DNA from 2 places in the Cupriavidus sp. Agwp_2 genome. Region 2 is predicted to be linked to the other one. Evidence: riboswitches for the same ligand, from Rfam matches in the RefSeq annotation. Region 2 holds a riboswitch; the other holds the start of a gene.
The links. A riboswitch is a leader RNA that binds a small molecule or an ion and turns the genes downstream of it on or off. The one in region 2 is predicted to bind glycine.

Region 1: another riboswitch for glycine. It lies ahead of gcvT (glycine cleavage system aminomethyltransferase GcvT); the one in region 2 lies ahead of LPA45_RS24800 (D-amino acid dehydrogenase).

The regions. Positions count from the first base shown of each region.
Region 1 is NZ_CP088083.1:3,648,754-3,652,154, reverse strand. It holds gene gcvH (glycine cleavage system protein GcvH) at 1-362, opposite strand, end outside; gene gcvT (glycine cleavage system aminomethyltransferase GcvT) at 462-1,589, opposite strand; glycine riboswitch at 1,684-1,808, opposite strand; glycine riboswitch at 1,830-1,916, opposite strand; gene LPA45_RS17150 (glycine zipper 2TM domain-containing protein) at 2,031-2,258, opposite strand; gene LPA45_RS17145 (UvrD-helicase domain-containing protein) at 2,530-3,401, shown strand, end outside.
Region 2 is NZ_CP088084.1:1,563,096-1,566,496, forward strand. It holds gene LPA45_RS24795 (TonB-dependent receptor) at 1-1,025, opposite strand, end outside; glycine riboswitch at 1,279-1,380, shown strand; glycine riboswitch at 1,381-1,509, shown strand; gene LPA45_RS24800 (D-amino acid dehydrogenase) at 1,564-2,829, shown strand; gene LPA45_RS24805 (Zn-ribbon domain-containing OB-fold protein) at 3,051-3,401, opposite strand, start outside.

The sequences.
Region 1 (3,401 bases), on a different replicon from region 2:
TTGTACGCGTCGGCCGACATCAGGCCGTTGACGTCGTCGCTGTTGGCCGGCTTGAGCTTGAACAGCCAGGCGTCGAAGGCGTTGGCGTTGACGCTTTCCGGCGCAGCCGTGGCGGCCTCGTTCACGGCGATCACTTCGCCGGCCACCGGGGCATAGATGTCGGAAGCGGCCTTCACCGATTCGACCACTGCCAGCGCGTCGCCGGCACCGACCGACTTGCCCACTTCGGGCAGTTCCAGGAAGACGATGTCGCCCAATGCGTCCTGTGCGTGGTCGGTGATGCCGATGGTGAGCGTGCCGTCGGCTTCGACGCGCACCCACTCATGCGATTCGGTGTATTTGAGGTCGGCGGGGAAATTCATGAAGGTTCTCCGGATTCAGATCTGTTTCTTGTTGGGTGATGCCTGCCCGGCAACGCTGCCGGCAGGCGAGGGCGACCGTTGGGTGAGCGGGTGTTTCCCTTAGCTCACGAGTGCCTTGCCATTACGCACAAACGGCAGTTTAACCACAGTCGCGTTGAGTTTGCGGTCGCGGATCTCCACCTGCACCGTGTCGCCGACATTCACGCCTTGCGGCAGGCGTGCGAACGCGATCGATTGCGACAGTGAGGGGCTGAAGGTGCCGCTAGTGATTTCGCCGTCACCGGCGGGGGTGATGACCTTCTGGTGGGCGCGCAGCACGCCGCCTTTATCACGCAGGATGAGGCCAAGGAACTGCTGGCGAGAACCGGCGGCGGCCAGCGCCCCCTTGCCGGTGAAGTCGCGTTCGCTCTGCAGGTCCACAGTCCAGGCCAGGCCGGCGTCCAGCGGCGAGGTGCTGATGTCCATGTCCTGGCCGTACAGGTTCATGCCGGCTTCCAGGCGTAGCGTGTCGCGCGCGCCCAGGCCGGCCGGGCGCACGCCCGCGGCATTCAGCTTTTCCCACAGGCCGGCGACGCTTGCGGCCGGCACCACCAGCTCGAAACCGTCTTCGCCGGTGTAGCCGGTGCGCGCGACCATGACCTCGCCCAGGGCGGGATCCTGGACCACGACAGCGTTGAAGGGCTTGAGCGCATCGGAAGGTTGGGTCGACGGGAACGTGCTCCACACCTTGGCGCGGGCGTCAGGGCCCTGGACTGCGACGATCGCCAGCGGCTGCACGCCCGCGGGCGCGACGTCTTCACGACGCGGGGTGATGGTCACGCCGCTGCCGGTGGCGTCATTGCGCGCGCGGATCCAGTCGATATCGCCGACCGCGGTGCCGGCGTTGACCACCAGGCGGAAACGGTCCTCGGCAAAGAAATAGACGATCAGGTCATCGATGACACCGCCTTTCTCGTCCAGCATGCACGAGTACAGCGCCTTGCCGGGCGTCTGCAGCTTGTCGACGTTGTTGGCCAGCAGGCCGCGCAGGAAGGTGCGGGTATTGGGGCCGTTGAGATCGACCACGCACATATGCGACACGTCGAACATGCCGGCGTCGGTGCGCACGGCGTTGTGCTCTTCGATCTGGGAGCCGTAGTTGACCGGCATGTCCCAGCCGCCGAAGTCGACCATGCGGGCGCCGAGGGCGCGGTGGATGGCGTTGAGGGGCGTGGCCTGGAGCGTCATGGAATCCTCGGGGGCAATGTCGGGTTGCGAAAACAAAAAAGGGTCATCCGCCGCAACGATCGCCATGCCAATAGGCAAGCAATCCGCTGCGGCGGATGACCCCTCTGTCCTCGATACCTGAGAGATTACGAGGCGGATTCGTTGAACCCCATCCTCGCGCGCCCCTTCGGTGGGCACGCTCGCCACGAATGGCGGGTGCCGCTCTCCAGAGTGCGGCATGCATCGTGTGCATGTTGCATGCCGATCCGAACGGTCCGTGGTGCCTGAGAGTTTTCGGGTGATACCCCTTCGGCGGCGCAGTTCTGCGCGCTCTCCCGGTCGGATGCGCGCAATGTACGGGAGGCCCCGGCCTTTGTCAAACCAAGCCGGACGGCCGCCCGGCGGCTGTACCCGTTCCTGCGCCCCGCCGCCAGGGGCGTGAAGCCGGGTCTGGCGAGAGGCTTACTTTTTCTTGTCGTCGGTCACGACATTACCGATCACGCCGCCCACGGCCGCGCCGCCCAGCGTACCCAGTGCGCTGCCCTCGGTCAGGACGGCGCCGCCCACGGCGCCCGCACCCGCGCCGATGGCGGTGTTGCGTTGCTTCGGGGTCATGTCCGCGCAACCGGCGAATGCCGCGACCATCGCGCCGATCAGGGTCACTTTGGTCAATGTCTGCAGGGTTTTCATTGTTGGCTCCGAGTGATGGATATTGCATGTCCGAGACACGCCTGGACATAACAGTTAGAGCCTGGTGCACGTTCATTGGCTCCGGCCTTTACGAAGTGTTACGCCAGTGACACAACGAGGGCCGACGATGCGGCAGGCGCTGACTGACCGGCCAGGCCCAGCGTGTTAGCATCGAAAGCTTTGCCGCCGGGCACGTGTGCTGCCCATGGCGCGCGCCTCGTACGCCCCATTCATTCGCCCCATTCCGCTTCATTTCCCGAGCGCCTTTCACATGAGCCACGGCCTGAATTCCGCCCAATCCGAAGCCGTCCGCTACCTGGACGGCCCCTGCCTGGTGCTGGCCGGGGCGGGCTCCGGCAAGACCCGCGTCATCACGCAGAAGATCGCGCACCTGATCGAGGACAAAGGCTTCGAGCCGCGCCATATCGCCGCCGTCACCTTCACCAACAAGGCCGCCAAGGAGATGCAGGAGCGCATCGGCAAGCTGATGGAAGGCAAGACCACGCGCGAAGGCAAGCGCATCCCGCTCAAGCAGCTGACGGTCTGTACCTTCCACTCGCTGGGCGTGCAGATCCTGCGCATGGAGGCGGAACACGTCGGCCTGAAGCCACAGTTCTCGATCATGGATTCGGACGACTGCTTCGGCCTGATCCAGGAGCAGCTCGGCACCACCGACAAGAAGCTGATTCGCGGCGTGCAGAGCACGATCTCGCTGTGGAAAAACGGCATGATCGATCCGGAGGCCGCCATCGCGCAGGCCGCCAATGCCGACGAGCACCAGGCCGCGCTGGTCTACCGCAACTACGTCGCCACGCTGCATGCCTACCAGGCGGTCGACTTCGACGACCTGATCCGCCTGCCCGCGGAACTGTTCGCGCGCAATGAAGCGGTACAGCTCAAGTGGCAGAACCGGCTGCGCTACTTCCTGGTCGACGAATACCAGGACACCAACGCCTGCCAGTACCAGTTGCTCAAGCTGCTGGCGGGCGGCTCGCACCTGCGCGCGCCGGCCTTTACCGCGGTGGGCGACGACGACCAGGCCATCTACGGCTGGCGCGGCGCCACGCTGGATAACCTGCGCGGGCTGCAGACAGATTTCCCCAACCTCAAGGTCATCAAGCTGGAGCAGAACTATCGCTCCAC
Region 2 (3,401 bases):
GCAAACGCGTTGGCGGGGATCACGTAGCGGAAGCCGCCGATATTGACCGGGCCGCTCGACACCACGTTGCCGTTGGCATCGCGCAGGTAGCTGGCGGTGGTGCTGGAGCGGTCCTGCTGCCAGTAGGCGGCAGTAAACTGCGCCTGCAACGTATTGGTGATGTCGTAGCCGAGCTTGACCTTGAGCTGGTCCTGCACGGTATGCGTGACGCCCTCGCTGTTGACGCCCATCACGGTGCGATCGGCGCCGGTCTGGTCCTGGTCGAAATAGGCGCCGGTGACCGGCTTGTCGGCCGAGCTGGCGCGCACGTTCGAACGCGCCGCGGTATAGAAGCTCAGCGGCTGGCTCTTGCTGTCCTGCCGATCGACGCTGACCAGCCACGAAAACGGTCCGACGCGGTCGCCTACGTAGGCGTTGGCGTGCACGCCGTTGAAATTGTCGTGCGTGCCATACAGGTTGAAGCGCTGCGTGAACAGCTGCACGCTGGCATCGCCTTCGAACTTCTCCGGCGTGCGCGTGCTGATCAGCACGGTCGCGCCCAGCGAGTTGCCGGGGTACAGCGCCGAATACGGGCCATACAGCACGTCTACGCGCTCGATCTCGGCGGCATTGACCAGCGACCAGCGCGGCGGGAAGGTGAAATCGGAGCCCAGCAGGTTGGACAGCAGCAGGCCGTCGGCATAGACCAGCCCGCGCGCCGACTGGCGCGAGCTGGTGCTGCGCACCGAGATGATCGAATTCATATCGCCGATGAAGCGCTTGCGCACGGCGAGGTTGGGCGCGTACTTGAGCGCGTCTTCGGTGTTGACGACGTTGAAGTCCGCCATGCGCGCGGCGCTGATGCCGTAGGCGGGCGATGGCGTATTGGGCGGCGTGGCGGGCGTTTCGCCGCGCTCGGTCCTGGCCGAGACCACGACTTCCTGCAACGGTTGCGGCGCGCTGACGGGTCCATCCGCCTGCGCGCCGGCGATGCCGGGGCCCATCAGCGCGGCCGAAGCGGCCAGCGCAATCCGATTTCTTGTCACTGAAATACCTTTTCTGTTCTTCTGGCTCGCCCGACCGGTGCGCCGTATCCGGCTCGTGGTACGGCGCACTTCCTCCGCGTAGCGAGTGCTGACATTCTAGGTGGCGGGATGGATTGCCGCAGTGCGACATAGCGCCGCGCCAGAACGGAAGTGACTCGACCGCCCATGCGGGGGCATCAAGTTCTATACGCGTTTACCCGCATACCCACATGCGGCCTTTGTCTCTAGATTTGCCCGGATTGGCGTTCGCGCCAACGTGATGCTGGGAGAGACTGATCCGGCGGCAGCCGCCGCGGACAGCGCCGAAGGAGCAACCGCCCCGGAAACTCTCAGGCAAAAGGACCGGTATCACGCGTCACAGCACTCTGAAGAATGCCGCCATCGTCAGCCGGCATACCGAAGGAGCAAGCGGCCCTCGCCACCGGTACTACCGGCACCCCGGTGACTGTCGTGAATCTCTCAGGTCAGGAACAGAGGGGGCGTCCGCTACGCATGTCGCGTACGGGCTCCAATCCCGACGTTTCTGGACTGCCAGATCATGAAGACAATCGCCGTCATCGGCGGTGGCATCACCGGTGTCACCACGGCCTACGCGCTCGCCCGGCGCGGATTCTCCGTCACCCTGTTCGAGCGGCACCGCTACGCCGCGATGGAAACCTCGTTCGCCAACGGCGGACAGCTGTCCGCCTCCAACGCCGAGGTCTGGACGCACTGGTCCACCATCATCAAGGGCCTGAAGTGGATGCTGCGCAGCGATGCGCCGCTGCTGGTGAACCCGCGCCCGAACTGGCACAAGCTGAGCTGGTTCGCCGGGTTCATTGCCTCGATCCCGCACTACCGACGCAACACCATCGAGACCGCGCGCCTGGCCATCGCGGCGCGCGAGCACCTGTTCGCGTGGGCGGCGCAGGAAGGCATCGACTTTGACCACAAGCGCGAAGGCATCCTGCATATCTACCGCGACAAGGCCGGTTTCGAGCATGCGGGCCGCGTCTCGGCGCTGCTGGCACAGGGCGGGCTGGAGCGCCGGGCGGTGACGCCGGCGGAAATGCGCGCGATCGAGCCGACGCTGGCCGGCACGTACTACGGCGGTTATTTCACCGAAAGCGATTCGACCGGCGATATCCACAAGTTCACCAGCGGCCTGGCCGCCGCCATCGAACGCATGGGCGTGCGCTGCCGCTACGGCGAGGACGTGCGCAATGTCACCACCGATGGCCGCAGCGCCCGCGTCACGGTTCAGGAAGGCGCGGAAAGCACCACCTCGACCTTCGATGGCGCGGTGATCTGCGCCGGTACCGTGAGCCGCGCGCTGGCCGCCGGGCTGGGCGACCGCGTCAACATCTATCCGGTCAAGGGCTATTCCATCACCGTCAACCTGGACGACGCCGCCAGCCGCGCCGCGGCGCCAACCGTCAGCCTGCTCGACGACGAGACCAAGCTGGTCACCAGCCGCCTCGGCGACGACCGCTTCCGCGTGGCCGGCACCGCTGAGTTCAACGGCTTCAACCGCGACATCCGCGCCGACCGCATCCGGCCGCTGGTGGAATGGGTGCAGCAGTGCTTCCCGGGCGTCAGCACGCGCAGCGTGGTGCCATGGGCGGGGCTGCGGCCGATGCTGCCCGACATGCTGCCGCGCGTGGGCCGCGGGCGGGCGCGCTGCATCTTCTACAACACCGGGCACGGGCACCTTGGCTGGACGTTGTCAGCGGTGACGGCGGATATGGTGGCCGGGGTGGTGGCGCAGGCGCTGCTTGAGCCGAAGATGCCGGGCGTGGGTTCGCTGGCAATTGCCAAGGCTTGAGATCGCGTGTTAAGCGCGTCGCTATTGCCAGCGCCGGCCCTCTCCCCCAGCCCCTCTCCCGCGAGCGGGAGAGGGGCCGGGAGAGGGAGAAAACCATCGCGGGCGAAGGCGTTCGAGCTTGCTACTACCCTCCGCATACGCTCCCCTCGCCTGCGGGAGAGGGGTGGGGGAGAGGGCGTAAGCCTTCACGGAGTGAAGCGCCACCGCCCGCCGTGAACTACTCAGGCCGGCGCAAACACCGGCACTGGCGCGCCGTCCACGCTGGGCGCGAACTTGACCTTCACCTTCTGCCCGATGCGGACCTCATCGAGATCGCAATCGACGATATGGGTCATCATGGTCACGCCCTCGTCGAGCTTCACATAGGCAATGCAGAACGGCTGCGGGCCAGCCTTGCGCGTGACGCTGTACGAGTAGATGGTGCCACGGCCGCTGGCGGTCTTCCAGACCGTATCGCCCATGCAGAACGGGCACAGCGTGCGCGGATACCAGTGCGTCTTGCCGCACGACTGGCAGTGCTTGACCAGCAGGCGGCCTTCGCGCGCGGCCTGCCAGAACTCGACGTTGTCGGG